Regions from separate parts of the Anaerobacillus sp. 63XJN7_5_ISO-PGPR-S23-430 genome, predicted to be linked through region 2. Evidence: riboswitches for the same ligand, from Rfam matches in the RefSeq annotation. Region 2 holds a riboswitch; the other holds the start of a gene.
The links. A riboswitch is a leader RNA that binds a small molecule or an ion and turns the genes downstream of it on or off. The one in region 2 is predicted to bind thiamine pyrophosphate.
Positions count from the first base shown of each region.

Region 1 (16,511 bases), 1.1 Mb from region 2:
CGGATCTCCATAAATAAGGGAGATGGATGTCACATCATCTTTCTTTGTTCGAATCATCAGGTGTAGTGTTTTCTTATCATATGCGTAAGCATAGTTGTTCTTTGGGCGGTGATAAATGGCTTCTTTAAACATAAATAGATACCTCCATGTGCAATCGCTTGCATTTTAATAAAAGAAAACTCATTTCAAGCACTAATCGAAATGGAACGTTGCTTCTATATAAATGTAGAAGATCAAAGTACGATAGTCAAATGTAAAAAACAAGGAGAAATTCTGTTTCGAAAAAATTTTGAAAAAACTTTGTGCAAACGGTTGCGAAAATTTTATAGCCATGTATAATAAGTTATAGAAAGACAGTGCAATCGTTTTCACTGAGTTGTATGAAAGCGCTTGTACTCCTATCGTAAAATTAAGAGGGGGTTAACACATGAAACGCTTTTTCGCTTTGTTTCTTACACTAGTTCTTGCAATCGGCGTTCTTGCAGCATGCGGACCGCAAAACAATGAAAACGCTTCTAGTAACAACGGAGGCAGTGATTCTGAGGGAGAAGATGCAAATAAACCTGAGAAGCTAGTTGTTTGGGAAGATACAGATAAAGGGATTGCACTTGAACCGGCTATTGCTAGCTTCGAGGAAGAGTACGGCATTAAAGTTGAATTTAAAGAACTAGGTATGGCTGACGAAATTAGAGAGCAAATTCGTCTTGATGGTCCAGCAGGTACTGGTCCTGACGTTATTACACTTCCACATGATCAAATTGGACAAGCAGCGGTTGAAGGACTTATTTCCCCAATCGAAGTTGAACAGTCTGTGATTGATACATTTACAGAATCTTCTATTCAAGCTGAAAACTTTGACGGTAACCTTTATGGACTACCAAAAGCAACGGAAACACCAGTCTTCATTTACAACAAAGATCTAATGGAAAAAGCTCCGGAATCAATGGATGAAGTCTATGATTTCGCAAAAGACTTCACGAAAGACAAGCAGTATGGCTTCCTTGCGCTATGGGATAACTTCTATTTTGCAAACGCTGTCCTTTCAGGATATGGCGGCTACGTGTTTGATCGCACTGATGAGGGATTAAACCCAGATGACATCGGTCTTAATAATGATGGTGCTATTGAAGGAACGGAATATATTCAGAAATGGTATCAGGAAGATCTTTTCCCTAAAGGCCTAATTGGTGAAAACGGTGGATCTACAATGGATGGTCTATTTAATGAAGGGAAAGCAGCTTCCGTTATGAACGGACCATGGTCTTTCCAGGGTTATAAAGATGCTGGAATTGACATTGGTGTTTCGCCAATGCCTACACTTCCAAACGGAGAGAATTTCAAAACATTTATCGGTGTTAAAGGCTGGCACGTAAGTAATTTCTCTGAGAACAAAGAATGGGCTACGAAGCTCGTTGAATGGTTAACAAATGAGGAGAATGCAAAGATTCGTTACGAAAAAACAGCAGAAATTCCTCCTGTTAAATCACTAATTGAAGATCCAGTTATTGCTGATAATGAAGGTGCAAGTGCCGTAGCACTTCAATCTCAATATGGCGTTCCAATGCCTAACATTCCAGAAATGGCTGAAGTATGGGAGCCAGCAGCGTCTGCTCTACAATTAGTAGCAACAGATAAGCAAGAACCAAAAGCGGCCCTTGATGAGGCTACGAAAACAATTAAGTCTCAAATCGAGCAGAATCACAGCAACTAAAGTTTTGAAAATTTAAAGCGGTACTCCGGAAACGGGGTACTGCTTCTCACTTTAAAGCTAGAAAAGTGGGGAGAAGAAAGGGGATTGCCATCACGATGGAGGCAACTGAGCGTCAAACAAAGCATCGAAAAACAGCACTTGCTTTATCACTAATACCTGGATTCGGTCAGTTTTATAACAAGCAGATCCTCAAAGGACTTATGTTCTTCATCTTAACGGTTTCATTTGCCGTTGCTTTTGCTGACTTAATCAACATTGGATTATGGGGGATCGTTACCCTGGGGGAAAAGCTACCACGAGATCACTCCATCTTCTTGTTAACACAGGGAATTATCGCTGTCCTTGTTATCCTGATTGGATTGGTTATTTATTTCTTAAACCTAAGGGATGCATATTTGAATGGAAGAAATCGTGATCTAGGCATTCCCTTAAATTCTGTTAGAGAGCAATACCGTAATGTTTCTGAACAAGGGTTTCCTTACTTAATGCTATCACCAGGATTTTTCTTATTAATCTTTGTTGTTATTTTCCCGATATTGTTTGTTATTTTACTTTCGTTTACAAACTACGATCTCTACCATTCTCCACCAGCTAACTTAGTAGATTGGATTGGGATTCAAAACTATATTGATATATTTAAGCTAGACATCTGGCGCGATACTTTCATTGATGTATTCTCATGGACAATCGTATGGACATTTGTTGCAACAACAGGACAAATTGCCATTGGTATTTTTCTAGCCGTTTTGATGAACCAGAAAGACCTTAAATTTAAAGGCATCTTTAGAACAATCTTTATCTTGCCTTGGGCCGTACCAGCTTTCGTATCAATCCTTGTGTTTGCGGGGATGTTTAATGAGACGTTTGGTGCGATAAATAACGACATCTTAGCAGCGTTCGGTATCGATGCGATACCATGGCTTACAGAGCCATTTTGGACAAAAGTTGCTTTAATTCTTATACAGTTCTGGCTTGGATTCCCGTTTATTTTCGCTATGGTAACGGGTGTGCTTCAATCGATTCCAGATGAATTATATGAAGCTGCCACAGTAGATGGTGCGAATATCTGGCAGAAGTTTAGAGGAATCACGCTTCCAATGGTTCTTTTTGCAATCGCGCCAATTTTAATCACACAATATACATTTAACTTTAATAACTTTAACGTTATTTACCTGTTTAACGGTGGTGGTCCTGCCGTATCAGGTCAAACAGCAGGCTCTACTGACATTTTGATTTCGTGGATCTATAAGCTCACGTTTACGTCTGCGCAATATGGCAAAGCTGCTGCTATTACCATGATTCTATCAGCCATTGTTATAGGTGTAGCACTATGGCAGTTTAGAAGAACGAAATCATTCCAAGAAGAGGATATGATGTAATATGAGTCCAAAAATGCAGAATACCTTACGTTTAACACTGTCCTACATTGCCATCGCTATTGCTTGTGTCATCATCTTGTATCCAGTTCTATGGATTGTGGGGTCTTCCTTTAATCCCGGTGACAGTCTATCTGGATCATCCATTATCCCGAAGGATGCAACATTGGAGCATTACAAATCGTTATTTAATACGGCTGAAAGTGATTACTTGCTTTGGTATTGGAACACATTGAAGATTTGTATCATCACAATGATTCTAGCCGTAGCGATGATCTCCTGTATGGCTTATGCCTTCTCACGCTACCGTTTCGTCGGTCGTAAAAATGGATTAATGACTTTCTTAATTCTTCAAATGATCCCGAACTTTGCCGCACTTATTGCGATCTATGTATTAGCTTATACAACGGGTTTGTTAGATACGCACTTTGCGCTGATTCTCGTTTATACAGGTGGTTTACTGCCAATGAATACCTGGCTTGCTAAAGGATACTTTGATACAATTCCAAAAGAGCTTGATGAGTCAGCTCGAATCGATGGAGCGGGTCACTTTCGTATCTTCTGGCAAATCATATTACCACTTGCAAAACCGATTCTTGCTGTTGTAGCATTATTTAGTTTCATTACACCGTTTACGGATTTTATTCTTGCTCAAGTTATTCTTCGTAGTGAGGATAAATATACGTTAGCGGTTGGTCTTTACAAAATGATTTCTGATCAGTTCGGTAATGAGTTTACAACGTTCGCTGCAGGATCAGTATTGATTGCGATCCCAATTTCAATTTTATTCTTATCGCTGCAACGTTACTTTATATCTGGACTTACTGCTGGTGGAACGAAAGGATAGAGCAAGACGTGAGAAAGAAGAGGAAGAGGAGAGCTACTCTTGCAGCTTCTTTCTCTTTTTTTATCCTAATTCTTCGTTTAGAGAACTTTAATAGGTAGGATTGTTTCTCTATAGTAGATGTCATTTTCAATAGAAATCGTTTACAATGAATCATTAGATAGTTAAGATAGATCAATTACTTATCATATGAAATGAACAAGCGAAAGCTTTGTATAGGAGGAAATCCCAATGGCAGTAACGATTAAAGATGTAGCGAAGCTTGCCAATGTTGCGCCATCAACGGTATCACGTGTGATCGCAAATAATCCACGAATTAGTGAGCAAACGAAACGTCGTGTAAGAGAGGCGATGGAAGAGCTTGGCTACCATCCTAACTATAATGCAAGAAGTCTAGCGAACCGGAGTACACAAACGATTGGCCTTGTCATGCCGAGTTCAGCAGATAAAGTATTACAGAACCCATTCTTTCCAGAAGTTCTTCGCGGTATTAGTACGAAGGCTCATGAAAAAGAATATACCTTATATATGTCCACTGGGGCAACAGAAGAAGAAATGCTAGAAGGCGTAATGGGGATGGTTCACGGGCGTAGAGTGGACGGTATAGTAATGCTTTATTCAAGAATCGACGATAAAATCATGACGTTTTTACAGGAACAAAATTTTCCGTTTACCGTTATTGGGAAGCCGCTAGTGAATCCAGATTCAATCACTCATGTCGATAATGATAACTATAGCGCGGCAAAAGATGTAACCGAGCATTTTATCGGCAAAGGTCATGAACGGATCGCATTTGTTGGAGGGAATTTAGATCTAGTCGTTACCGTGGAGCGGTTACACGGTTATGAAAAAGCCCTACAGGAAGCGGAAATCCCACTCCAAGACGATTATGTTGTTCATGTGGAGTTTCTAAAAGAAGGCGGACAGGAAGCGGTAATGGCATTATTTTCGTTAGAAAATCCTCCAACCGCGCTTGTTGTTGCAGATGATCTTATGGCCCTTGGTATCATGAGCAAGCTTGATGAGATGGGTCTTTCTGTTCCTGAAGATGTTTCCGTCATTAGTTTCAATAATGTGATGCTCGCTGAATATGCCAGTCCGCCGCTTACTTCTGTTGATATTAATATTTTCCAACTAGGTTATCAGGCAGTGAACTGTTTGCTAGAGAAAATTAGTGATCCTGAGTCAGGAAACAAACGTGTTTGTGTACCACACAAGGTTGTAGAGCGCTGGACAGTGAGAACGATTAATCAGAATGAGAGTATGAAATAGCCACGAAGGTGGCTATTTATTTTGGGGAATTTTAATAAAATACATATAAACTTTGAACAAGCCGTCATCAGCCGTTCCAAATCCATCAAGGATCGCGTTTACTATAGTAAATACAAATTCTCCAAAGTAGGTGATTTTCATGAGTTGTTCAGGTTGTGGAGGTTGTGGGAGCTGTTCTGGAGGAGCATTTGGTAGACAAGGTGCACAGGGAATCCCTGGTCCACCAGGGCCGCAGGGGCCTGAGGGACCAGAAGGACCGTCAGTCACAGGCACTTCGGGTTTTGCGGCAAATACAGGTGGTGCAATCATCAACGTTATTCTAGGTGGAACGAACATCCCCCTTCCAAATGGACAAAGTTTGCCTGCTACAATCACAGTAAATGGTCCGAACACCATTTTTACCGTACAAGAAGCAGGAAGGTACTACATTTCTTATCAAATTAATAAAACCGCTTCTCTAATCGTTAGTTCAAGATTATTAATTAATGGAGCTTCCCTCCCCCAATCGGTCATATCCCCTCTTGTTTCTTTAAATAAATATAGCGCTGAAGTAATAACAGCTTTAAACGCTGGTGATACGATCTCACTTCAACTGTTTGGTTTGGTTGCAGCAGTTGTGTTGACGTCGGGTGTGGGAGCGTCATTAACGATTATTAGAGTCGAATAACTAGTTTATATAAAATGAAAGATCGCGTGCAAAATTAGCACACGATCTTTTTTTACTAATTAACATACAGTAGATATGGCCTGGTTACTAGTAGCGATTTTACCACAGCTGAACTCGACTTCGGCTACATTAAGAACAAAACAGTTACACCGTTTCACAACAATCTGGAAGAAAATTGTAACGGTATCACCGACATCAATATCATCGAGGTCAATACCATATTGGGGATTACTACCCGGATATTGTACACTATCAATATACAAACTATTCTCAATAAATTGGGTGCAAGCTGGAAGGTAATCAGTAAAGATTACGTTAATAGCGGGAACAACGCCGTTGTTTGTAATGGTGATCGTATACGAAAGCACGTCACGATAGGTGGAAAATGGCTTATCAACGGTTTTCACGATATCTAAAATGGCATCACCTTCGTCAATTTGGACGCCAAGTGCATTTGGCATATAAGCATCGCCTGACGACGTGAAGCGGAAAACAGCCGTGGATTGGTTGTTCGGTAATAGGCCAGCCCCACTGACGTTTGTAATATCCCATCCCTGTCTTCCAGCAACAATATTCGTTAATGTAAAAGGATCCTGGTTCCGGTTACCAAATGTTCCACTCGTATCAAGATTTCCGGAATCATCATTAATTTGAGAGCCAAAAAAGTTTCCTAGTGGGTTATTTGGTCCTGAGAGAAGGGTTAATGTACCTGCATCAGGCCCAAAAAGAGCTTGATCCCCTCCTATATTCGCGTCACCTTCTTGAGCTGAGATGAGTAAACGGGCATCTACAGTACCTGAAGGAGGAGTCATAAAACCTGAAATGGCTATATCAATTGTGGGGTTTAAAGGATTAATGACGATACCCTGGGCGCCGACAAATAAATTCAGAGATCGGTTTGGTAATGTACTATTCGCATAAACAACGGCGAGTGTCCATCCTGCATGGTTCGTATCAGCTGTGGAAGCTTGAAGAGGATCGACTAGTCCTGGTACGCCGCCTACGGTGTATGTACCAGCGCCAGCTGCTTGAACGATTGATGTAACATCATTGGAGCGCATGTAAAATCCTCGAGTATTTCCTCCGATGGTAAATGTTGGCTCATTACTAGTAGTTGGGTCGGGACTAATTGTGAAATCAGTCCCGCTTGGGTTCGTGAACGTAACAGAATTATCAATATCAGATGTAATGTCTTCGTTTACTGAAAGATAATTTCCTCCCCAGATTAATTCAGCATATAAAACGGAGCTTCCAGCTGGTAATACTAGATTAGCCTCTGAGTTATTTAAAGTATAATCCAGAGTGGTTCCTGGTGGAAAAGTTGGCACTTGAAGTGATGTATCGGTTGTAATAAATGCTCCGATACTTCCTTGAGTTCCAGCCTGGTTAGCATTTAGTAACTGACTTAATCCTAAAGTGTTTCCTGTAAATGTCATGGCTCCACACGTTCGGGTGGAGTATCGATTGGTAAAAGCCATAATGACAACCCCTATTGAACATACGTGTTCAAATATAGTCTAAAATTGTATTCACTATACTATATGAATACAGTAAAAAGACGTATAAACTCTTGTCCAATAGAGTCTTAAAAATCATTTTTTTATAGAGTGAATAATATAAAAAAACCTCCCAAAGGAGGTTTTAAGATGTTAAAAACTGTCCACCATTTATATGAATCGTTTGACCTGTCATATAAGAAGATCCATCAGAACCAAGAAGGACGTAAGCCGCAGCTAATTCTTCTGGCTGACCCGGTCTTCCCATTGGTGTATTCGTTCCAAAGTTTTTCACTTTTTCTGCTGAGAAGGTGGAAGGGATAAGCGGTGTCCAAATAGGACCAGGTGCAACGCTGTTGACACGAATACCTTTTCCAACGAGCGACTTTGCGAGACTCCTTGTGAACGTTGTGATTGCACCTTTTGTACTAGAGTAATCGATCAGCTGATCATTGCCTTCATATGCGGTTACAGAGGATGTGTTAATGATTGCACTTCCTTTTTTAAGATGGGGAAGAGCGGCTTTCGTCAGGTGAAACATGGCAAAAACGTTGGTTCGGAATGTTTTTTCGAGCTGTTCTGCACTAATTTCTTCTATTCCCTGTTGGGGGTGCTGTTCTGCTGCATTATTAATTAAAATATCGAGCTGTCCGAAATGATCAATCACCTGTTTAATCACATCGTAAGCAAAGCTTTCACTCCCAATGTCTCCCGGCAACAATAAACATTCGCTTCCGATTTCTTCGATTTTTTGTTGCGTATGTTGCGCATCTTCATGTTCGTCAAGATAAACAATGGCGATTTTTGCTCCTTCTTTTGCATAAGCAATCGCAACGGCTTCGCCTATCCCACTATCTCCTCCAGTGATGAGAGCGACTTTATTCGTTAATTTTCCTGATCCTTTATAATCCCGGTCATCCATTATGGGCTTTGGATCCATTTCTTGCTGAGATCCTGGCTGATGATTTTGATGTTGTGCTGGTTGTCCATCCGTCTGTCTAAAATCTGGTCGCATGGGATAACTCCTTTCAAATTATATATGTAAGGAATTGCCAATCGGGAGAATTTCTAAACCTAAGTCTGAGAATATAATGATGACATTTGCATTACATGATAAAATGAAACAAACCTATAATGTAGTTTGTGAGGCGAGAGGTATGAATTTTGATTTAAGAGAATCTGAATTTGAAGAACGGTTTGCGTCGTTTTTGGAACAAAGTCAGCCCAAAATTGTAGAAAAGTGGCTGCTTGGCGCAAAAATTTCTCAAGAGGATCCTTATTATGAAGAAATCATTAAGAATGGGAAACGAACGGTTGAACTTATCTCTCGTTATATTCGCCTTCAGGATGAAAGTTGGATTATGACATTAACTAAGAAAATTGCCAATGAGCGAATTGAAGCAAATGTTAATATCGGAGAGTTTATTGCGAATATTAATTTTGGGAGATCGGTTGTGATCTCTGTCTTAAACGAATCATCATTTGATAGAGACGAACTTTCGAAAGGTCTTCAAATCATTAATAATTACTTTAATGCCTATTCGTATCATTCAGTAACGGAATACACGAAGGTGAAAGATAATATCATTCATGATAAAAATAAGTTTATACAGGAAATGCATAGTGATCGTTTAACCATTCTTGGTCAGCTAGGTGCGAGCTTTGCTCATGAATTTCGCAATCCTCTTACCTCCATTAAAGGATTTTTGAAATTATTAGAAGATGATAGTGATGCTAATAATTCGATCGAGAAACACTATTTCGAAATCCTCAATAGCGAAATGAAAAGTCTAGAAGAGAAGGTAAGTCAATTTCTTTTCTTATCAAAAATGCGTGGGAGCGACGATCGTCCTCTATCATTAAATTTAAGTGGATTATTAAGATATACCATTGAAATTCTTTATCCAAGACTACTAGAATCAAATATAGAAGTGGAAACAGCCATTACTCCAGACATTCCACTGTTCGGTGTAGAAGAACAAATTAAACAAGTCATTCTTAATATTATGATTAACTCGATTGAAGAGTTAAATGAAAATAAAATCGATCATCGAAAAATTGAGCTGAGAGCAAAAGAAAACCATGGACGGATTACGATTGAAATTTCCAATAATGGCCGGCAAATTTCATCGCATCTTGTTGAAAGTATCTTTCAACCGTTCATTAGTACAAAAAAACTCGGAACAGGTCTTGGATTGTCTGTTTGCAAGCAAATTATTGAAAAGCACGAAGGTGTTATTTCAGTGCGATCAAATCCAGAACAAACAACTTTTGTAATTGAACTTCCAGTAATGGTTGACAAAGGTGTGAAAGAAGAGTAGCTTAATAGTTATCAAACTAACATTCAAAAAAGCTTTTTATATATCCACTAGGGGAGTCATTTATATGACTGAGACAGGATGTCCTGGACCCTTTGAACCTGATCTGGTTAGCGCCAGCGGAGGAAAGTGGAGACGGATGCCACCGCAGCCGCTCCATTTTTGGAGCGGCTTTTATACGTTTTGATTTCCTAAACGTGTAGAAGTAAGGAATGCTTACAAGTATTTCTAAATCTCCAAAAATGACGGAACAACGGCATTCAAGCTCCTTTCCTCTTCATCAGTTGGATGAAAAGCGGAGAGGAGTTTTTTTATGTCATTTACTGAACAGTTAAGAGAGGAAGCAGCACCAATTTTTGGAGCGATCTTTAATCATCCATTTGTGAGAGGAATTGCGGAGGGAAAGTTAGAGAAGGAACAGCTTGTTCACTATGTAAAGCAGGACTTTGAATATTTGAATACATTTGTTCGAATCTATGGCATTGCGCTATCAAAATGTGAAAACCGAGAAGAGATGGCACTTTTCACTGAACAAATATCATTTGTACTCCATAGTGAGGTTCATCCTCATAATAATTTGTGTCGAGCTGCAGGCGTCACTTATGAAGAGCTGCAAGGCTATCCCCTCGCCCCTACGGCACACCATTATACGAGGCATATGCTCGACGCTGCTCATTCAGGTACGCTCGGAGAAATCGTTGCAGCCCTTCTGCCATGCCCATGGACTTACCTTGAGATTGGTCAACGTCTAATGGAAGAGGTTAATCCTAAAGAAGATCATCCTTTTTATGATTGGATTACGTTTTACGGAGAGAAGTCAATGGAACCAGTGACGGATCAACTAAGAAAAATCCTCGATCAGTGGGCTGAGACGGCACCTGAAAGAGAATTAAAGCGAATCAAGGACTATTTCATTCTTAGCTGTCAGTTGGAATATGGTTTCTGGGAAATGGCTTATCAAGTAGAAGAGTGGCCAGTCTCCCTCCAAAAAGGTGAGCGCGTATGAAACGACTAAAGCTTTCGGACATTTTGATTACGATCGTGATTGCCCTTGTTTTTGGGATTATTTATAAACTGTGGGGACCGGTCTATAACATCTTTAAACCATTTGGTCTCCATATTGGTGATGTGATTTACGGGATGTGGTTTATTGCGGGTACAGTAGCAGTTCTTCTTCTTCGTAAGCCCGGTGTGGCACTACTTGCAGAAACGGCTGCAGCTTCTGGTGAATTTCTTGTTGGTTCTGAATATGGATTATCTGTTCTTCTATATGGAATTGTTCAAGGATTAGGAACGGAATTAATGTTTGCCTTATTTGGCTATAAACGATACACCGCATTTGTTGCGGCGCTTGGAGGGATTGCTGCTGCCGTAGGTTCCATTGTCATGGATGCTGCCTATGGGTATGTGATGGATCTTGCTCTATGGAATTTACTTCTTCTCATTGGTGCTAGGTTAATAGGTGGTTTTCTATTAGCTGGACTACTTGCTTATTTCCTTGTAGAGGCTCTAGAGAAAACGGGTGTTACTAGCTTGGTTAGACCAGCAAGTGATGAAGATTATAAGGCGTTAGATCAGTAAGGAGTGGTTATATGAAAGTGGGTGTATCAAACCTTCGTGTGAAATATGCGGGAGCGGACACACTGTTATTTAATAGGTTATCTCTTGAGATTGCAGAAGGGGAAAAGGTCTTATTTCTTGGTCCGAGCGGTTGTGGTAAGTCAACTCTTCTTCAGATATTATCTGGTTTAATTCCAAATGCCGTTCCAGTGCCTATGAAGGCAGACGCCAAAAGCATACCAGCATCTTCAGGCGTTGTATTTCAAGATCCTGATTCTCAGTTTTGCATGCCATATGTGGATGAAGAGATGGCATTCGTATTGGAAAATCGTGCTGTCCCGCAACCTGAAATGGAAGGGTTAATTCGTCATTATCTTGAAAAGGTAGGTCTTTCCTTTAAGGATCCGCATCTTGAGATTAGTTCACTTTCACAAGGGATGAAACAGCGACTAGCCATTGCCTCCATGCTTGCACTTGAGCCAGATGTGATCTTTTTGGATGAACCGACCGCGTTACTTGATCCTGCAGGTACCTCTGACGTATGGAAAACAATTAAACAACTTAATGCTGCACAAACAATGATTATCGTTGAGCATAAGATTGATGAAGTGATCGATTTTGTTGATCGTATCGTCCTTTTTGATTCAGAGGGAAGGATTATTGCAGATGCTGACCCACAAAGTGTCTTCTCCTTTTATAAACATAAGATGAAGGAATATGGGATCTGGTATCCGAGCGTATGGGAAGAACATACAAATGAAAAAAATCTTCCTGCACCGTATGTTAAAGGGGAAGAAATTCTTGAGATTAAACAGTTAAAAGGGTATCGAGGCAAAATCCCAAAAATTGAAGTGCATAATGGATCAGCTCATGAAGGAGAATGGATTGTGGTTACCGGAAAGAATGGAGCAGGTAAAAGCTCCTTTCTTTTAAGTTTAATGAACGTGATGAAAACGACTGGGAAAAAGAGAGTAAAGAATCAGGAATTAAAATCGATCAAAGCTTCCCGTGAGCAGCTAGCTTTTGTTTTTCAAAATCCAGAATTTCAATTTGTAACGAATTCTGTCTATGATGAACTTGCTTATTCCCTTGAAATGATGGAAGACGCGGAAGTAGATCAAAAAGTAGGCCAGTGGCTTCAAGCATATGATCTTAAGCAAGTGCGAACTCTTCATCCGTACCAGCTTTCTACGGGTCAAAAAAGAAGGTTAAGCGTAGGAACAGCCATGTTTGGTACTCAACCGATCCTTTTGTTAGACGAACCAACATTTGGTCAGGATGCAAATAATACGTTTAAGTTGCTAGCTTTATTTGAACAATTAAGGTCAAAGGGAATGCTCATTATCATGGTGACGCATGATGAGAAGATTGTTCAAAATTATGGGACGAGAGAGTGGGTCATTGAAGAGGGGAAGCTAACCGCTGATCGAGAGCTTGGGAGAAGGGAAGAGAGGGAGCATCATGCAGTGGACTCTACAGTATAAAGAAACATGGCTTCATCGTTTAAATCCTGCTTTTAAATTGGTGTTCATTTTAGCATTATTTATCCTTCTTTTATTCGTTCACAATCCAAATTTGATTAGCAATGTAACAGTGGTTCCATTAATTCTCGTCTTGTTCGCCACAGGACATCGGAACAAGATACTAGCGATCTTAATGATTCCATTTTTGTTATTATTTTTCTCTAGTGCTTCTAGTATGATGTTCTTTGGTCAAGGGACAACGACTTGGTGGAAGTGGGGAATCGTTCATATTACAGAAGAGAGCTTCTTTCGAGGTCTTCACATCGGGTTTCGAGCTTTAAATTTCGCCTTGCTCGGACTTCTATTCGCTTTGACAACGAGGCCAGTATTTCTCTTCTATTCCCTCGTTCAACAGCTAAAAGTGCCACCTCGGTTTGCCTATAGCTTTATGGCTGCTGTTCGTATTCTTCCTGTTATGATGGAGGAATTCCAACAGTTAAGAGCCGCATTACTTATTAGAGGTATAAAAAAGAAAAAAGGGTTCGCTCGAATCATGCAATCTGTGACGCTTTATGCGGTGCCATTGCTTTCTCAAAGTATTCGTAGAGCTCATCGCATTGCAGTTGCCATGGAAGCGAAGCAGTTCAATAATAAGGAACGAACTTATTATTATAAACAGACCTTCTCTAGAGTTGATGCATATTTTATACTCTACATTACGGTAGGTTTTTCTCTTGCTTATTGGGTTGGTCTAACATTTCCTTACTTTGATATCACAGATGTTAGAAATTAAGAAACCGGCTGTTTAGCCGGTTTCTTTTCATTGCTTGATCTCTACAAGTGGTCAGTATCCTTAGAATACTGGTGTTTCCCGCCTTCACGGTTTTCTTCTTTCAACTTGTTTTTCAACATTCGTTTAGCATTATGATCAACTGCTTTTTTATTATTATCTTTTGTTGATGACACGTTATGTCCTCCCTTGCTAGGATTGCCATGCACAATAATAGAGTACGCGATTATGCGACATCCTATGTAAAAGGAAGTTATTTATTTAAGAAAAACAAAGCAAGTGTTCCTGGTCCTGAGTGAGAGCCAATCGTAGCGCCTACTTCATGAATGACAAAGTGCTCACTCCCATATGTCTCTTGAATCGCACTTTTTAATTTTTCAGCGCTTTCAAGGTCATCTCCATGTGATATGCCGATTAATTGAGACTGAAGATTAACGCCGCGTTCCTGCATGATCTCAACCATACGCTTTGTGACTTTGTTTTTACCACGAATTTTTTCAATCGGAACAAGTTTCCCATCTTCAACGTGGAGCACTGGTTTGATTTTTAACATTCCACCAAAGAAGGCCGAAGCTTTGCTGACTCGACCGCCGCGCTGAAGGAACTCCAGGTCGTCTACTGTGAAAATGTGTTCCATGTGCGTTAAATACTTGCTGTTTAAGCTTTCTGATATTTGCTCAAATCCTTCACCTTTTTCAGCAAGCTCTGCAGCGTGTATCGCCATGAGTCCGTAGCCGAGAGAAGCGGCTTTGGAATCAATGACCTCCATTTGTACGTCAGGGTATTCTTCCTGTACTTCATTTTTTATGATGGCAGCTGATTGGTATGTACCTGAAATGCCAGATGATAGCGCAATATAAATAAAAGGCTGACCCATTTTAGCGTATTTCGTAAATGTCTCTCGTATCCGTGCTGGAGGAATTTGCGACGTTTTGGCCATTGTACCTTCTCGCAAAGTCTTATATAACTCTTTTGCTTGGATCTCTTCACGATCATAATACTCCTGATCTCCGATAATGACCATTAGTGGCATGATGTCGATGTCGTGCTTTCGTGCGAGATCCTCTGGCAAATCCGAGGCGCTATCTGTAATGATTTTAACTGTCATGGACGATCGTCCCTTCTTCATTTTTAAGTCGGTATGTAAATGAATGATTGTTATAATCAAGTTTATCCCATTAGCAAAGAGGAAATCAATCCTATTGATGGGGTTGAATAGAAAACAGTTGACGTAGATTAGATAGTTTGATTAGATATACATGGCTTAGTAGATGTGGCTTTACCTAATCGTCACTTATAAAGATCGGATCCTGAGAGTGAATATTGTCAATCGGATCAGTCTCTACTTATATTCTGTAAACGAGTTAAATCTCTGTTTCAAAAAAGAAGGTGTTCTTATTGGAAGAAGTAAAAAAAATTATTGTGATTCTCTTAGGTGCGATCCTTGGTGCAGTTTCTCTGAACTTATTTCTTATCCCTGCCAATGTATATGCTAGTGGTTTTACTGGTATCGCACAGCTGATCTCCAGCGTACTAAGTGATTATACGCCAATTTCAATCTCAACGGGTATTTTACTTATGTTACTAAATATCCCTGTAGCTATACTGGGATGGAAGAAAGTGGGTAAGTCTTTTACATTGTATAGTATTATCAGTGTTGGAGCTACTACCTTTTTCCTTGAAATCATTCCAGTACAGGCTCTTTCAGAAGATATACTGCTAAATGCAGTGTTTGGCGGAGTCATTGCAGCAATTGGTATCGGTTTTACATTAAAATGGGGGGCTTCCACCGGAGGAATGGACATCGTAGCCATGATTCTATCCCGCATGAAAGACCGTCCAATCGGTACGTATTTCTTCAGCATGAACGCGTTGATTATCCTCACTGCAGGGATGCTTTATGGCTGGGAAAAAGCTCTTTATACGCTCGTTACCTTATACGTATCATCTCGAGTAATCGACGTCATTCATACACGTCACGAAAAACTAACAGCAATGATCGTAACTTCCAAAGGAAATGAAATGCAAAAAGCTATTCATGACCGACTTGTTAGAGGAATCACAAAGCTCCCTGCAAAAGGTGCCTACAGAGGAGAAGACAAAGAAATGCTCATGATCGTCGTCACACGCTATGAACTATACGACCTCGAGCACATCATCCAAGACATCGACCCAACCGCCTTCACCAACATAGTCAACACCACAGGCATCTTCGGATTCTTTAGAACGGATGGTTAAGAAAAGCGGAAGTGAGCGTTTAGGGACGACAAGCGCTGGAGGCCCTTCATTTGAACACGGTTTTTGTGTTCGGATGAAGGGCTGAAGCGATCGAGTCCCTGCTCACTGCAGCTAGACAAGAAAAGCGGAGACGAGCGTTTAGAAACGGAGATATTGGAGCTCTTGAACTAGAACACGCCCTTTGTGTTCTGGTGAAAGAGTGAAATATCGCAGTTTCTGCGAGTCGCAGCTAGACAAGAAAAGCGGAAGTGCCCGATTAGCCTCGACAAGCGCTGGAGCCCCACAAAAAGAACACGCCCTTTGAGTTCCCGAGTAAAAAAGTGAAACATCTCACCTACTACTTAACAACACAAAAAAAGTTCCTCGGATATCCGAGGAACTTTTTTCTATGCGTTATTAGAGATTGTTTCTTTTACTTCGGGAAGTAATGTATCCCAATCTGCCTCTGGCATCTTATTAATTGTAATAAAATCCTGGTATCCAAACACATTATCAACACCTTCTAATTTTAGAAGTGCAGCAGCCATTTGGTGATCAGGATTGTCATTCTTCTTGAAAGAATGGCTTGAAGTTCCTTCGAAAAGCTGTTGGTCTGCTGTGATTTTAATAGCATTTGGGTTTGGTGTACGATCTACGCGTAATTCCATTTTATAAACGCCTCCTTTCTCTACCATCTCTTAGTGTATCAGAAACAACTCTTGCAGCAAATAATCTTTAAGAAGAGAAGGTAAACCCGTATCTTTTTGAAATAATGTCATGGAAACCGAGGGAATTGT
Region 1 is NZ_CM149686.1:1,555,162-1,571,672, forward strand. Features, by position in the region: gene AC0VYJ_RS08430 (alpha-glycosidase) at 1-132, opposite strand, end outside; gene AC0VYJ_RS08435 (extracellular solute-binding protein) at 428-1,711, shown strand; gene AC0VYJ_RS08440 (carbohydrate ABC transporter permease) at 1,807-3,090, shown strand; gene AC0VYJ_RS08445 (sugar ABC transporter permease) at 3,092-3,934, shown strand; gene AC0VYJ_RS08450 (LacI family DNA-binding transcriptional regulator) at 4,163-5,203, shown strand; gene AC0VYJ_RS08455 (BclA C-terminal domain-containing protein) at 5,343-5,870, shown strand; gene AC0VYJ_RS08460 (DUF11 domain-containing protein) at 5,930-7,348, opposite strand; gene AC0VYJ_RS08465 (SDR family oxidoreductase) at 7,512-8,381, opposite strand; gene AC0VYJ_RS08470 (histidine kinase N-terminal domain-containing protein) at 8,524-9,687, shown strand; TPP riboswitch at 9,727-9,829, shown strand; gene tenA (thiaminase II) at 9,998-10,690, shown strand; gene AC0VYJ_RS08480 (ECF transporter S component) at 10,687-11,265, shown strand; gene AC0VYJ_RS08485 (ABC transporter ATP-binding protein) at 11,277-12,728, shown strand; gene AC0VYJ_RS08490 (energy-coupling factor transporter transmembrane component T family protein) at 12,706-13,500, shown strand; gene AC0VYJ_RS08495 (DUF3941 domain-containing protein) at 13,542-13,673, opposite strand; gene AC0VYJ_RS08500 (DegV family protein) at 13,751-14,605, opposite strand; gene AC0VYJ_RS08505 (YitT family protein) at 14,887-15,735, shown strand; gene AC0VYJ_RS08510 (NifU N-terminal domain-containing protein) at 16,122-16,382, opposite strand; gene AC0VYJ_RS08515 (GNAT family N-acetyltransferase) at 16,450-16,511, opposite strand, start outside.
Region 1: linked by a shared signal. The riboswitch ahead of tenA (thiaminase II) and the one ahead of thiE (thiamine phosphate synthase) in region 2 are both predicted to bind thiamine pyrophosphate.

Region 2 (16,511 bases):
CTTTCGATTATAGAAAAAGCGATATGTAACTAACGATATAATCATCGCACATATGGAAACGGATGAGAAGATGCTTATCGATATTACAATTTGATATCGTATAGCTTCAATGGGCGAAGCGCCACCTAGAATAAGTCCTGTCATCATACCGGGCAATTGTACAAGACCAATCGTTTTTAATCCATCTACGTTAGGGATCATAGCCGCACGAATTGTTTTCCTTATGATCATTTGAGAAGCTTGTGACGAATTTGCCCCAAGTGACAACGCTGCAAGAATTTTCCCTTTGCTATCATGAAACTCATTTTTCATTCTCTCAAATGCTAGACCTGTTGCAACCATACTATTACCAATAATCATTCCACTCATTGGAATGACTTGTTCTGATTTAAATGGAATGATATCAAAAATAATCCATAGTGAGAGAACAAACACTTCAATCAATATGAGAGAACAAAGAGATAGCAGAAAGGCATAGGGTATACCCTTTCCTCTTTTGGCAGCTTGTAGAGAAGCAATGACCAGCATAACCGCTACCCAAAGTCCTATTCCCTGCCAATCAGGCATTGAAAACAAAAAAGTAAGAATGTATCCTATAAAAAATAATTGAACTACCCCACGTAAGGAGGACCAAATCGCGGATTTGCCAATTCCTAGTGAAAATAAATAAGAAAGGGACACGGGGATCATGACAAAGAGAATCATCGTTAATAAAGATAGATTTGATATTTCAGTCATTGGTTATCCTTCCAAAAAGTGCTTTAAAGCATCTGATTTAGGCGATTGAAACAATATTTTCGTTTCTCCTTGTTCTTCAATCTTTCCTTCATTCATAAAGAGAGTATATGAACCAAGCCTCTTCGCCTGTTTTAGATCATGTGTAATCATTAGAATCGTTTTCCCTTCTTCATTTACAAGTGTATGTAACAATTCTTCCATCCAATCAACTGTACGCATATCAAGCGCACTAGTCACCTCGTCTAATAACAACACCTCAGGATTATTAGCAAGCGTTCTCGCAAATGCCACTCTTTGCTCTTCACCACCAGATAAATTTTCCACATCTTTTGTTAAAAAATCGCGAGGTAATTGAACTTTCTCTAATAGTTGAATGCCCATTTTTTCATTCCATTTCTTTTCTAGAAGCGGTCCAAACTTTAAATTATCTTCAATTGTTCCATTAAATAGGTGAGCCTGTTGAAAGACCATCCCAATATTTCGACGTAGCTTATTGATTGGAAATTCATCTAGCTTCTTTCCTTTAAAGAGAATTTCACCTCTATCAGGATCCTCTAATCGGTTCAGCAACATCAATAAGCTACTTTTTCCAGCGCCTGAAGGGCCGATGATCGTTGTTAATGATCCTTCTAGCATATCAAAATGAATATCTGACACACGTTCATTATTCACATTTTTCACTTCAATTATTTTATTCATGAGACGACCTTTCCTTACTGTAAATTAACACCATTATTCTATCATGCATTGATGACCTATGATACGAAAGTGCCTTTCGTGTATAGCTTATGTATTTTCGACCTTCTCATCCTAAAAGACAACCCCAAATAAAAAACTCTGCGCAGTGCAGAGCTATTGTTTCATTCCACTTATTAGCTTTTGCCTATGCGCAGAGTGGTTCGTAGGTCCAATTCCATTACCTATAGAAAAAGAATTTGCAATGGCTGCTGTAATAAATTCTTTTGCAGTTGAGACCGCCTCTTGTATTGTTCGTCCTTTCGCAAGCTCTGCAGCGATGCAAGCAGAGAAGGTACATCCCGTTCCATGAGTATGTTTTGTATCAATTCGTTTAGACTCATAGTGATAAAAACGTTGGTTCGCATACAAAACATCTATAGAAGTTTCTCCATCCATATGTCCGCCTTTAACAAGGACAGCCTTTGCACCAAAGTCCTGTAGTGCCGCTGCAGCTTCTTCCATTTCTCGAACTGAAGTAATTGAGTCGCCACCTAATAACTCCGAAGCTTCAGGAATATTTGGTGTAATAATAGTACCAAGAGGAATGAGTTCTTCCTTCATGGCACGAATCGCCTCTTTTTGAAGGAGTGATGCTCCTCCCTTTGCAATCATAACAGGATCAATCACAAGGTTTGGCACCTGGTATTCTCTTATCTTCTTAGCAACGCCCAAAATAATATCACTAGAGAAAAGCATACCAGTTTTCACAGCATCTGTTCCAATATCCGATAGCACAGCATCTAACTGAGATTGAACCGCTTCTATAGATTGGGGATAAACATTGTGAACCCCTAGAGTATTTTGCGCTGTAAGTGCCGTTATGGCACTCATCCCAAACACCTCACGCTCTTGAAATGTTTTTAAATCGGCCTGAATACCAGCTCCTCCCCCACTATCAGATCCAGCTATCGTAAGTGCTTTACGCATAAAACTCACTCCTTCATTATATAACCTGGAAACGATCAGGTCGAAATTGACCGATCCCTATTTCACTAACACTTCCATCGATTTCATCAGCTACAATCTTTGCTGTAACAGGACTAAGTAAGATTCCGTTCCGATAATGACCAGTGGCTAAAATAACCTTAGGTTTATGATCTAGCTTTCCGATAATAGGAAAGCCATCTTGAGTAGCAGGTCTTAACCCCGCCCACTTATGAAATGGATTTTTCTGCTGTAAGGCAGGCATCACTTGCTTACTCCATTTCTCAAGTCTTCCTACACCATGTTCCGTAACAGCTGTATCAAAACCAGCGATGTCCTCCGAAGCACCAGCAACAACTGATCCATTTGCTTTCGCTACAAGATAGCCTTGACTTGTAAAAATAATGTGATTGAGAGATGGGGCTTCATATGCGCAAATTTGTCCTCGTATTGGATAAATTGGCAACGTCAAACCAAGTGCTTCCTCCCAGTACATAGACCATGCTCCTGCAGCAAGAACAACTCGATCGCTTTCGATCCGTTGACCTTTTACCACAACGTTATTCTCTTCAAACGTCGCCTCTCCCGCATTCTCTATCACCCGAACACCTAACTTGCGACAAGCATCTAAAAGTGCTGAGACGTAGCCAGGAGCATAAATATGTGACTCTTCTGGACACCATAATGCTGCAACAACATCTTGAGAAAGGCCTGGCTCTTTCTCTCTTACTTCGTCAGCATTTAATATTGTAGATTCGACGTTAAACTTACGTTGCCAGGCCTGCTTTGTCTCAAGAGACAGCCGATCAGCCTCATGATAGATACAATAAAGACTGCCGCTCTCGCTATATTCAAAATCAACATCTGAATTCTGTTTGATTTCTTCCTGCCATTTCGGGAAAAGCTTTAAACTATTTTGGCAAAGCCTGAAAAAATCATCTGGATCTTCTTCAATTTCCGAATAAGGCGCAAGCATGCCTGCAGCTGCACCTGAAGCTTGCCCCCCACACTTATGAGCTTCTACTACAGTCGTTTCATGTCCCCTCGTACGGCATTCATAGGCAATGGAGAGACCAATCACTCCGCCTCCTACAATCGTAATGTTAGCCATGATCGCCCTCCTTCTATTAATTTCGTACTGGACTACTTGCAGTGGCGTACTTCTTTTTAGGAATTCTTCCTGCAACGTAAGACAATCTTCCTGCTCTAATAGCCAACTTAACTGACTCAGCCATCATGACAGGGTTTCTCGCTTTCGCTATGGCTGTATTAAGGAGGACTCCATCTGCCCCAAGCTCCATCGCTTGTGTTACATCAGATGCATGTCCAAGACCCGCATCGACTATGACTGGTACCTTCAGTTGTTCTGTAATTAGTTCAATATTGTATGGATTTAAGATGCCGAGACCAGTTCCAATAGGAGATCCACCTGGCATGACAGCCGCTGCACCTGCTTCTTGTAGTCGATAGCAAAGTGCTGGATCATCAGAAGTATACGGTAAAACAACAAAACCTTCTTTAGCAAGAACCTCTGTAGCTTTCAAAGTTTCCACCGGATCAGGGATTAGCATTTTTTCATCACGACTAACTTCGATTTTTATCCAATCACTTAAGCCAGATGCTTTTGCTAAACGAGCGATGCGAATGGCTTCTTCAGCAGTCGTAGCTCCGGAAGTATTGGGCAAATAGTGAAATGATTGATTCTCGATGTGCTGTAAAATCGCATCTTCATTTGGTGCAGTAAGATTCACTCTTCGAATAGCAAATGTGAGAACTTCTGCTTCAGAAGCTTCAATTGCTTTATTTTGAACATATGGATTTGGATATCTTCCCGTGCCAAGAAACAATCGTGAAGAAAGTTCTTTACCGGCTATTGTTAATTTATCATTCATTCGGTCAACCCCCTCCTACAAAGTGGACAAGTTCGATTTTCATTCCTTCTTTTACTTCTGTATCGATCCATTCCGAGCGATCAATAATTGTTCCATTAACTTCAGTGACAACCAACCCTTCTTGCAAGCCAAAATGAGTAACAACTTCTTTCAATGTTGCCACTTCTAAATCATGCTGCTCTCCATTAACTAGTAATGTCACTTGGGAATCACCTCTTTTTGAATGGATTGAATAAATGCTTCGCACGTGCCTTTAATATCGGCACTACCAACTACTTCACTAATGACACATACTCTAGAAGCACCTGAATGGAGGACGTCCGAAACATTATGCAATTTGATGCCGCCGATGGCTACAAACGGAATAGATATTTCTGCTGCAACTTCTTTGAGATAGTCAGTTGTTACTGGATCAACAACATCGCTTTTGCTATTTGTAGGAAAGACTGGCCCAGCCCCAATGTAATCAGCACCACGCTGCTCTGCTTCTCGCGCTTCTTCGATTCGATGTGTGGAGATACCTATGATCTTATTAGGTCCAACAATCTTCCTTGCTACCTCTAAAGGTAAATCATCCTGACCGAGATGAATGCCATCAGCATCAACGGCTAGCGCAATATCAATGTGATCATTCACAATAAAGGGAACTTCATATTTTTGTGTTAGCTCCTTTAATCTCAAAGCTTTTTCTAGTACAACCTTTTTAGAATTCGTCTTATCACGCAATTGAATAATATCAGCACCACCTTGTATCGCTTGCTCCATTACCTCAACTAGGTCTCGATCAGGGTGGAATTCTTCCCCTGTAATGACGTATAATTTAAAATCCTTCATTATTTACCTCCTCTAATACTTTTAACCTTAAGCCTATGTTAACGAGCTTTGTTGATTTTCGGCTCAATTACGCTCTGTGATAACCAATCGCTTCGAGCTAAAAATCGAGAATCAAGAGTATAAGCTACCACCGTAAACGCTTAAAAACGATTAACATAAAACACACTAAAAAACCCCATTCCGCGTAAGGAATGGGGGTAGTAATACGTAATCAATACTGCTACCGACTTCCCTACGCTGGTATCAACCAGATCAGGTTCAAGGGTAAAAGAAATGACGGTTTCTTTTTCTCAGCCTTCCCTTACATGAAGGCACCCCTAGTCTTTGGAATTATGAAATTAAGTTTATTATGACAAAGAAGTGATTAAAAAACAAGCCACTAACCTACATATACAGAGAAGAAAGGAAAATCCCTAACGTATCTTGGTAAATAGTGTTGAAATCAGAAGTAGGCAAAGGACTTTCCCCTTTTCCAATTTCTACGGTAAAACCCGGTCTTCTAAAGTCTTGAATAAACCAATCCTTGTATCCAGCGAAACTATCAACATAGCGAACTGCTCGATAACCGCTCAGTCGCGAAAATTCTCTCACCAAGATTTCTGACTCAGGAGGTTCAAGTCCTTCGAAACCCCAAAAGATCACTTCACCTTGAGAATGAAATGCTAGCGCACGATCAAATTTCTTTCTTCTCGTCAGGTCTGCGATCGCTATTGCTTCTGGCTCTGTAAGCGGTGCTTTTCCCGGGTAATTTCTTGGAGAAGGTTTTGTTGGTTTTCGTTCAGCTTCTATTTCCCATTTAGCAGGATACTGATTGTTTAAATCAACTCCCCTAATGTTCGCCTTCCATCTGTTAAATTGTTCACTTCCATTATTAATTTGATCCGCCAATGAGCGGTAAGGTTCTTCTTCAGGTAATCCATTAATGACAAGATCCACTCCATCTGGGTTTACCATGGGTACAAGAGAGAGAGAAGTCGTTTCATATAGAGATGGGAGGTAAACACCGCTCAATCTCTGACTATTCGTCAATTCACGAGAATAATCATCTACAAATTTCATAATGAGAGTTGAGGTTAACCATTCATTAGCATGAAATGCTCCATTCATATGAACTTTTTTCTTTCCTGTTCCCACTACTAGTTCTGGGATTGGCTTTTCCATGACAGATTCGCCAATGATGGATCGTTTAATAAATGGATAAACAGCAAGTATTTTTCGAATATCATTAACAAGGGTTTGATAATCGTAATTTTGATTTGGGTTAATGAGTGACCACGTTACACGAATCGGTATATTCACTTTTTCTCCTGGTTGTAACGAAAAAGGATTCGAATCGTTTAGCAAAAGAACACCATCTAGGGGTGTTCCGTACCATCCTGCTATTTTCCATAATGTATCTCCTGGCTTAATGGTATAACTTTTCGTGACAAACCCAGGGATCTGAATTTGTTCTCCGACTATAAGTTGATCAGGATTCTCAAGATTATTACTATCTAATATTAATCGAAGTGGAATTTGAAACACTCGGCTATATTTCCAAAGGCTATCCCCACTCTTCACCCTAATTTTCATGTCATACCCTCCCACATTTCATATCCTTCTTACAATGATATGAAATAATGAGTGATGCATATGCTACATAATTAGGACATATTAGCCTTATTGCTCGCCTCAGAAAAAATTCATTACAATACAATAACCCCACCTAACATCCAAGGTGGGGTTTGCATCTTTCATGCTATTTTTCTATTTCTGTATCCTCTTGTTGCTCATCATGCTTGCCTAAGAAACGTAGAAGGTCTCCATAAACGATTTTATCTGAGTAGGCAAGATCAGTTTTTGCCTTCTCCATGTATGGTTCACAGGCTGATTTATCCGTTTCTTCTCCTGTTTCTTTGTCATAACAGACATTTTTAGTGTATAGATTATTTTCAGTAATGAAGCTTCCATCGCGAAGGATAGTGAAATTATCCTGTTCTTTTGCAAAAAGATCGTTACCAAATTTAATCATATCCTTCGTATCAATACCAAGCAGGTGCATGATCGTCGGCTTCAAATCAATTTGACCACCGACCTGGTCCATCACTTCCCCTTCTTGGCCAGGAATATGAACAACGAGTGGAACTTTTTGAAGCTCCGTGGATTCAAATGGTGTGATTTCTTTGCCTAAGAATTCTCCCATAGCTTTGTTATGGTTCTCAGAAATTCCATAGTGATCACCGTACATGACGAAGATGGAATCTTCATAAAGTCCTTCTTCTTTCATGCGCTCAAAGAATTTCTTTAGAGCTTCATCCTGATATCGAACTGTAGTGAAAAATCTGTTAACAGTTCCATCATCTGAAGTCCACTCTGGAATATATTCATCCTCTGATTCAAGTGTAAAAGGAAAGTGGTTCGTTAATGTAATGTATTTAGCATAGTAAGGTTCCGGTAGCGTTTCTAAATATTTAATGGATTGATCAAAGAAATATTCATCTTTCAATCCCCATCCGATTGAATTATCAGGCGTTACTGTAAAATCGTTAATGTCATAGAACTTATCGTATTTAAGGGAGTCATACATAACGTCACGGTTCCAGAAGCTTTTGTTATTCGCGTGGAAGACAGCATTATAGTATCCATCCTCACTTAATATTTCTGGAGATGCATTGTATTCGTTACCTGAATGGGTAAAGAATACAGCTCCACTTGGGAGTCCATATAATGAATTCTCAAGAATAAATTCGGAGTCAGAAGTTTTACCCTGAGCTGTTTGATGATAGAAATTCGGGAAATAATAACTTTCATCTATAAGATCATTTAAGAAAGGCGTAATTTCTTCTCCATCCACTTCTTCATTCACTACAAAACTCTGTGTGGATTCTAACGATACAAGGATGATGTTTTTCCCTTCTGCTTTACCAAACATTTCAGGATCTGGCTCAACGTGGTTAGCTTTTACATAGTTTTCGATATCTACAATCTCACTGCCATCTGCAAATGCTCGCTGTGCTTTTGCTTTGGACTGAAGAACAGCGTCATAAACGTGGTAGTTATAAGTACCAATATATTTTATGAGCATTTCACGATCAAACGTACGAGTTAAAAGCTGCGGGCGTTCTGTTTCTGCAAGCCCAACATTAACAGCAAAAAGAGCTATAGCGCTAGCAAATACAATAGCAATTTCTTTCTTCTTAACCGTGTACGCCTTCGTTTTTCTTACGAAAAGGAAAACTGCCAGAATAATGATATCTACAAAGAGCAAGAAATCAAAACCGCTTACAAGTTCAGCAATACTATTACCGAGCTCTCCCATATTATTCGTTTGAAACAACAATGGTATTGTTATAAAATCAGTAAATTCACGGTAGTATACGACGTTTGCAAATAGAATAAATGAGCCAATAAAATTAATGACCAGTAGTACTCTGTTGCGATACTTTGGTGAGGCAAATAGGGCAAAACCGAGGAATAGCAATACAGAACTAAGTGGGTTTAGCAGTAATATAAACCCTTCCATTTTATTTTCAGGTTCAATGTTGAAAGCAAATTCGTACACCAAATACGTTTTTAACCACAGCATAAAGGCTACGATTAGGAAAAAAGAATACTTATTTTGTAGCTTTTTCATGTTTTCTTAGTACCTCCTTAGTTGAATATAAGGAAAAGCTACCATTACTTTCTACGACCATACATAATCGCTATGATAGTATGTTTTCGAAATTTAATCAACTAACTTTTGTCCTTATTTTAGTATTTCTTTCACAATTATTTTGATTCTGAGCTTCCTGTCTGTTAGTAATAACGAATGAAATGGACAAAAAGTTTCATTTGGGCAATTTTTTTACAAAAAAAAAGAAAAGATCGAACTTAACTGATCTTTTCTTCCCTTGTTATAGCAGGCTGAAACATGAAAAACCAGGACTATTTCATCAATTTCGTTTTTACGAGCCACGCTCCTCCTATTACGCCAGCATCATTGCCGAGTGTGGCAATTGCAAAATCCGTACCTTCTCTAACTCTTGGCAATGCATATTTTTCAAATTGTTTTTTTAAGGGGGTTAGAAGCGCTTCGCCTGCTTTTGATACGCCCCCACCTATTACAATTTTAGAAGGATTCAAAGAATTAGCCAGGTTCGCAATCGCAAGTCCTAGATGGAAAGATACATTATTCACTACTTCAACAGCATATGGATCCTCGGCTTCAGCGCCTTCAAAAATATCACGAGAAGTAATTTCATTCTTTTCTTGATAAATATGATATAGGACACTGTCCTGATGTGACATAAGTTTTTCCATCGCAATACGAACAACACCAGTCGCTGATGCTACTGTTTCAAGGCAGCCTGTTTTGCCACAATTGCATTGCGCTCCACCATCAGGGATGGATGTAATATGACCTATTTCCCCCGCCATGCCATTCGTTCCATGAATGATTGTTCCATTCGTAATAATGCCTCCGCCTACTCCAGTCCCAAGCGTGACGCATAGCAAATCACGTGCTCCATCACCTGCGCCACGCCACATTTCACCAAGAGCAGCAATGTTCGCATCGTTATCAATAATAACTGGTAACCCTGTTTCAACTTCAAGCTTGTCTTTTAAAGGAAAGTCTCGCCATCCAATGTTTACTGCGTGGTAAATAAATCCTGAATCCATTTCAATGAAACCTGGAGCTCCCATACCGATACCAGAAAACTTCTTTCTGCTAACGTTCATTTCTTCCATCTTATCATCAATAGCACGAGCTATATGAGTTGTGATATGACGACCAGCTTCCGATTTATCAGTAGGAATTTCCCATTTACTAATAATTTCACCATAAAAATCTAGGAATGAAAGCTTGATGGTTGTTCCACCTAAATCAACACCAATGAGCCATTTTTCTTCTTTCATCTTAATCCACCTTTCGCAAGTAACACTTTATTTCAGAGGAAAACCTTTCTTTTCAAGAAATTTCTTCATATACGTTCGAACAGGGGTCGCTAATTTATGTGCCATCATAGAAGTCCATCCTGCTGATCGTTGACCTCCCGTTCGATTCGTGTAATAACCTGAAATAACTTCATCATATTCGTTTAATCCTTTTTTAAATGCATTTGCATCCTGCTCATATTCATCAATATGATAGATGTTATTTAGAGGTAATCGTGGTTTTACATCTGGATCCTGATCGGGATATCCAACACAAAGACCAAATAAAGGAATAACAAATCGAGGAAGATTCAATACTTCACTCACTTTTTCAAGGTCGTTCCGAATGCCACCAATATAGCAAATACCTAGTCCCATTGACTCTGCTGCTATGCTGGCGTTTTGTGCAGCAAGCGCTGCATCTATTAATCCTACCATGAACTTTTCAGTTGTTTGCGTCGTTTCCGTTACATCTGTCCCATGCATTTCAGCTGTTGCATGGTGACGATTGAAATCTGCACAAAAAACAAAGAAGTGACCATTTTTTTCAACATAACTTTGCCCACCAGCTAATTCAGCAAGCTGCTTTTTCTTTTCTTTGTCTTCCACACCAATGATCGAATATGCTTGTATGTAGCTTGAAGTTGAAGCGGATTGCGCTGCTTTTACTAACGTATGAATTTGCTCTTCCGTTAATGGCTTATCTTTAAATGCTCTAATTGAGCGGTGAGCAAGCATCGTTTCAATTGTCTGATTCATGTTTTGTCCATCTCCTTGCTAATTTCATTTCTTATGATCATTCTGGCGACGAGGTAATCCTCTTTCTCGAGAATTTTCATATCGTATAACTCTTGGATCTCACCTTCCATTAGTTCAAGATCTCCAAGTCGAGTTCCAGTATAAACAATCATGCCATATTGCTTTAAAAGCTGCTGTATATCATAAAATGTTTTCATTTTCTTCACCATTGTTCATTATAGCAATCCCTAGCGCCAAAAAAAATAATTACGCACAAAAAGACCACATTCCCGTTTAAGAAATGTGGTCTCTGCTTTACATTTGTAAATAAGCCATTGCTAATAGTCTATATTAACGATCTGGATCTTTAGGATGTAATACCGTAGGCCTGCGATTTTTAAGTGGCATAGGTGATCTGAAAATAACATCTCGAAATGCTCGATAAGAAAACGGGATAAACGGCCATAGATAAGGAATATGAAACGATTTTGTACGAATTAAAAGCATTATCCAGAGTGTAAATCCTCCAACAAATCCAACTACGCCAAAAGCTGCGGTCAAAACGAGCAGTAAGAGACGAAAAAGTCGATTGGCAAGACTTAATTCATAGGATGGTGTTGCGAATGTCCCCATTGCTGCAAGGGCCAAATATAAAATGACCTCATTAATAAACAGTCCTACCTCTACTGCTACTTGTCCAATCAAGATGGCTGATACAAGACCAAGCGCAGTCGCAAGGGAGGTTGGAGTATGAATGGTTGCCATCCTGAGTATATCAATCCCTATTTCTATAAGAAAAAATTGAACGAACAGAGGCAATGTTCCGTTTTGATCTACCCCAATAAACTGCATATTTGAACCGAGTAACCGTGGGTTTGTAGCAAATAAATACCATAGCGGCAAAATGAAAATTCCGATCCAAACGGCTATAAAACGAACAAGTCTCAAATATCCGCCAACAAGCGGCTTTTGCCTGTACTCTTCAGCATGTTGCAGATGATGCCAGAAAGTAGTAGGTGTAATAAGCACACTGGGCGATCCATCTACAAAGATCAATACATGACCTTCATAAAGGTGAATAGCTGCTGTATCGGGACGCTCTGTGTACCTCACAAGAGGATAAGGATTTAAATGTCTTCCACAAATAAATTCTTCAATTGTCTTTTCGCCCATCGGTAAGCCATCTGTATCAATGTTACTAACAGAATCCTTAATTCTATTTACGATTTCAGGATCAGCAATATCTTCAATATAACTAATACAAATGTCTGTTTTGGACCTTCTACCTACTTGCATATATTCCATTCTTAACGTTTTATCTCTCACTCTTCTTCTCGTTAGTGATGTATTGAATACGATCGTTTCTACAAAGCCATCTCTCGCGCCCCTTGTTACACGCTCCAAATCTGGTTCCTGTGGTCCTCTGACCGGGTACGTTCTTGCATCGATCATAATAACTTCGCTCATACCTTCTACAACAAGGGCAGTTGGACCAGCAAGCACTAAATCCATTACAACATCAAGATCTTTTTGTCGATCAATTTCAACGTATGGGATATGTACTTTCATGAGCTTCTCAAGTGGATCAGGATCAAGTTGGGAAGGTTCAAGTCTTGATAGTAACTTCATAAGATAGTGAAGAATATCATCTTTGACAAAGCCATCGATTAAAAACATCGCCATTTTTCTACCTGCGTAATCAAGATCTAGCTGAATAACATCAAAACTTTTACCAACACCTAATTCTTTATGAAGGAAATCGATATTTTCCTCAAATGAACGACTAACGGGATGAATGATCTTTTTTTGAGACATAGTTCCCCCTCCTCCCTTCCATCATTCACCATTCTTACATTTTGCATACCTCATTGGAAAATTGGGCATAGAAAAACCAGCCTTTTAAGAAAGGCTGGTTATCTCATTCAATCGATCATTTCCGATAAGAGGTACTGATAAATTAAATGTGCTGTATGAAGCATTGAATCCTGATGTGTTCGCTCATATGCGTGGGAAGCATCAATACCAGGACCAATAAGCGCATGACGAACATCCACTCCTGCCCGAATGGCAGCTGATGCATCTGACCCATAATAAGGATAAATGTCGAGTTTATACTCAATCTTATTTTCCTCTGCAAGCTTCACAAGATGTTTACGTAAGCGATAATGATATGGACCGCTTGAATCTTTGGCACAGATCGAAACCGTATATTCATCAGAAGTTTGTCCATCTCCGAGTGCTCCCATATCCACAGCTATGTATTCGATGGTTTGATCAGGGATATTGGAATTACCACCATAACCAATTTCTTCATTATTCGAAATTAGAAAATGCGTCGTATGTGGAAGCCTGATGTTGTTTTCTTTTAGTTTCTTAATGTTTGCAAGAAGAAGAGCTACACTAGCTTTATCATCCAAATGGCGTGATTTGATAAATCCAGAATCGGTAATTTGGACACGAGGGTCAAAAGAAATAAAGTCACCAACACTCACTCCTAAATTCATGACATCTTCAGGATTAAAGACCCGCTCATCAAGACGCACTTCCATGTTCTGTTCGTCTCGTTTGACCTCCCCATTGTTTTTATAAACATGAACAGAGGTTTGGTGTAAAAGAATCGTTCCAGTAAAACGCTTGCCATCTCCGGTGATAATCTCACAGTACTCACCTTCAATTGCATTAAATCGAAAACCACCAATTAAAGATAAGCGCAGGCGACCATCACTCTTAATTTCTTTCACCATCGCTCCCAATGTATCAACATGAGCTGTTAACATCCGTTGACGCGACGAATCTGCCCCTTCAATAGTAGCAATGAGTCCACCCTTATTATTTCGTTTTGTCTCTACTCCAAGCTCTTGCATTCTCCCCTCAACCCAACTAATGACTTCATCAGTGTAACCAGATGGGCTTGGAATACTAACTAATTCTTTCGTAGTTTGTAGAAGTTCTTCTGCATGAAATAAATCACTCATTGATTTCATCCTCTCAAATTGAATTAATTGGAAAAGCAAACGAATCCTTCTTCATATTTCAGTTAACTATCACATACATATGATGACAAGCTTACTCATTTGGAGGTATCGGGATGATCAAAAGAATTCACTACGTTATCATGCTAGGTATGATTGGTTTTTTTGCGCTCATCCTTGTTAACACTAGTAGTAATCCTGTTAGGGAATCATTTACGTATTTCCCACCTGATCCAGACGTCGCATTTGATTCAGCAAGCACATCTCTTTCTATTCTAACGCAGGACGATGAAGATGAATACACATTGGATTGGAAGACAGAATCAAGTCTTTCTGAAGTGGCTTACCTTCGTCAAGATTTATCGTTTCTCTATGAAGAAGGTCGCCTGATTGATTCCATGTCAATTTGGAAAGAAAATACGGCTACACTTCGTCAAAAAAAAGAATCTACAAGTGAAGATAGTGGACATTATGAAGCGATTACCTACCATTATGGAGAAATCCATTACCCTAATGATGTAATTAAAAGTGCCCAGCAATTGAGTTATGACCAACTTTACGTCATTGACTCTCCGATGACACCACTTGAATCTTTTAAAAAGGCTTCAAGTGAAGAAGAAAAAGAGTGGCAATACATTCTCGATCATGCCATGGATCAACAAGCCCAGTTGGTTTTCAAAGCTATGGTAACAGAATATAATCTTCATCCTGAAGACTATTATATTTTCCCGCTAACCTCGTTAGATCAATATCAACAGCGAACGCTCCCAGGACTATCTCAGAAACAGACTGCTGATACGATCGGAGGTATTTGGGAAGGTCTATACAAAAACTATTTCCTTGGCATAATTCCTCCGAATGGCCCGACAGAATCACCTATTGGCAGTACAATTCCAATCATATTGCTTCATAAACATTCACCATATTTACTCATCCTATTCCAAACGAAAAGTGGAAAGAACATTGAGCTTATTCAATACCTTAACGAGCCTATATTAGAGCCACAAGATACAGAAGAATAAAGAAAGGATTAATTGATTAATACTTTCTTCAGTTTTTCATAAGTCAATATTTCTGGAATATCTTTGCGAATTGCGTGGTCAACAGCTTCATTCCTGGAATTAAAATATATTGCATCAAAGCCTGCTTCTATAGCAGGCTTAATGTCATGATCCCACGTATCCCCTATGTAAAGATACTGCCCCGTACTTCCAAGAACATATTGAAATATGTCAACGTCTGGCTTTTCAATCCCTACAGTTTCTGAAATGTAAATATTCTCATGAGGGATCCATTGAAGCAGTTGAAGAGCTTTAATTTTTGCTAGCTGTGTTTCCTGCCCACCATTTGTAATAATGCCCAGCTCTATTCCACTATCCCTCAAATTAGATAGAATAGAGGAAACCCCGTCATATAATTCAGCGAAGGAGGCAACTTTAGATTGATATTCTCTTTGGAACTCTAACGCTTCCTCCTCAGAGCAAGTTAAGTTAAAATAGTCATTCGTTTTACAAAATCGCTTCACCTGGTACCGCTCTCTTGACCATCTACCTTCTTCATAGGCATTCCAATATTGATCGCAATTAGATTTGAATACATTAAACCACTGCTCAACTGAAACAGATTTACTTTTATTTAGCAACATTTTTTCTGCACAATGCAAAATGGTTTTTTTAAAGGCCTTTTCATGATCATAAAGAGTGTTATCTAAATCAAAGTAGATGTGTGTCCACTTCATCTAAAGCTCCCCCAGTCTCCGGTTAATCAAACTATTCCTTATTGTCTTCCCCCTATTCTAACCTTTTCAATTTTTAGAAGAAAGCTTTGTTAGCTTATATTGTTGATTCTCGACTTTTGCCTCATTCGAGTGGTCATCACAGAGCATAAATGAGCCAAAATCAACTGCGTGCATTAACATACCCTAGAACAAAGAAAAACCTCCACCGGTGAGGTAGAGGTTAAGATAGAAAAGAGCTAAAAAGTTTGTTACGTAAACCTGGAAATTTCAACGAATTTCCGACGACAAAGCGCCTTATCACCGCGACGCCTAGCAGCCCATTTAATAATCGGTATCGGTATTCATACAACACGACTACTAAAGATAATAGAACAAGAACCTTCGTTATTTTCATCATTCTCCTCCTGAAACTGTACTATATCTCTACTGTTTGCAGGTAATGACGTTTTTATCCATGATTCACAGAGGGGTCTTCACCTAATTTCTTATTATTCCAATAGCCCAAAATCACAGTAAATAATGGTGATAGCCATAGAAAGACTGCAAACGGAAGATAGCTTAACACCGATACCCCTAACGTTTCTGCAAAAAAGGCTCCCGATACTCCCCATGGAATTAACGGATTAATGAGCGTCCCAGCGTCTTCTAATGTACGGGAAAGATATTTCCGATCCACGCCTGCTTTATCATAAAACGGCTCAAACGTTTGACCAGGAAGAAGAATTGACAAATACTGCTCACCTGTTAACAAATTCACTCCAATTGCAGATGTGGCTGTGGCAGAAATTAAATGACCTCGCTTATTTAGAAGCTTTGTTAACCCGCTCATGAGGGATTGAATGATTCCCATCACTTGCAGAACGCCACCAAGTGCTAATGCTAAAATAATCAGTGAGACGCTCCACATCATTGATTGAAGGCCACCTCTATTTACGATTCCATTTACAAGATCACTTGATGTATCACTCACAAAACCATTTTGCATCGTTCCAAGAATTGAACCAGCTGAATACACGCCTTGTGTTAACATTGATACGATAA
Region 2 is NZ_CM149686.1:2,702,438-2,718,948, forward strand. Features, by position in the region: gene AC0VYJ_RS14275 (ABC transporter permease) at 1-738, opposite strand, end outside; gene AC0VYJ_RS14280 (ABC transporter ATP-binding protein) at 742-1,437, opposite strand; gene thiD (bifunctional hydroxymethylpyrimidine kinase/phosphomethylpyrimidine kinase) at 1,591-2,403, opposite strand; gene thiO (glycine oxidase ThiO) at 2,420-3,511, opposite strand; gene AC0VYJ_RS14295 (thiazole synthase) at 3,528-4,292, opposite strand; gene thiS (sulfur carrier protein ThiS) at 4,297-4,494, opposite strand; gene thiE (thiamine phosphate synthase) at 4,491-5,126, opposite strand; TPP riboswitch at 5,339-5,455, opposite strand; gene AC0VYJ_RS14310 (M14 family metallopeptidase) at 5,511-6,698, opposite strand; gene AC0VYJ_RS14315 (LTA synthase family protein) at 6,865-8,739, opposite strand; gene AC0VYJ_RS14320 (ROK family glucokinase) at 9,033-10,004, opposite strand; gene nfsA (oxygen-insensitive NADPH nitroreductase) at 10,032-10,781, opposite strand; gene AC0VYJ_RS14330 (YqgQ family protein) at 10,778-10,978, opposite strand; gene AC0VYJ_RS14335 (spore germination protein) at 11,112-12,575, opposite strand; gene AC0VYJ_RS14340 (M42 family metallopeptidase) at 12,683-13,735, opposite strand; gene AC0VYJ_RS14345 (hypothetical protein) at 13,849-14,754, shown strand; gene AC0VYJ_RS14350 (HAD family hydrolase) at 14,763-15,470, opposite strand; gene AC0VYJ_RS14355 (hypothetical protein) at 15,691-15,864, opposite strand; gene nhaC (Na+/H+ antiporter NhaC) at 15,919-16,511, opposite strand, start outside.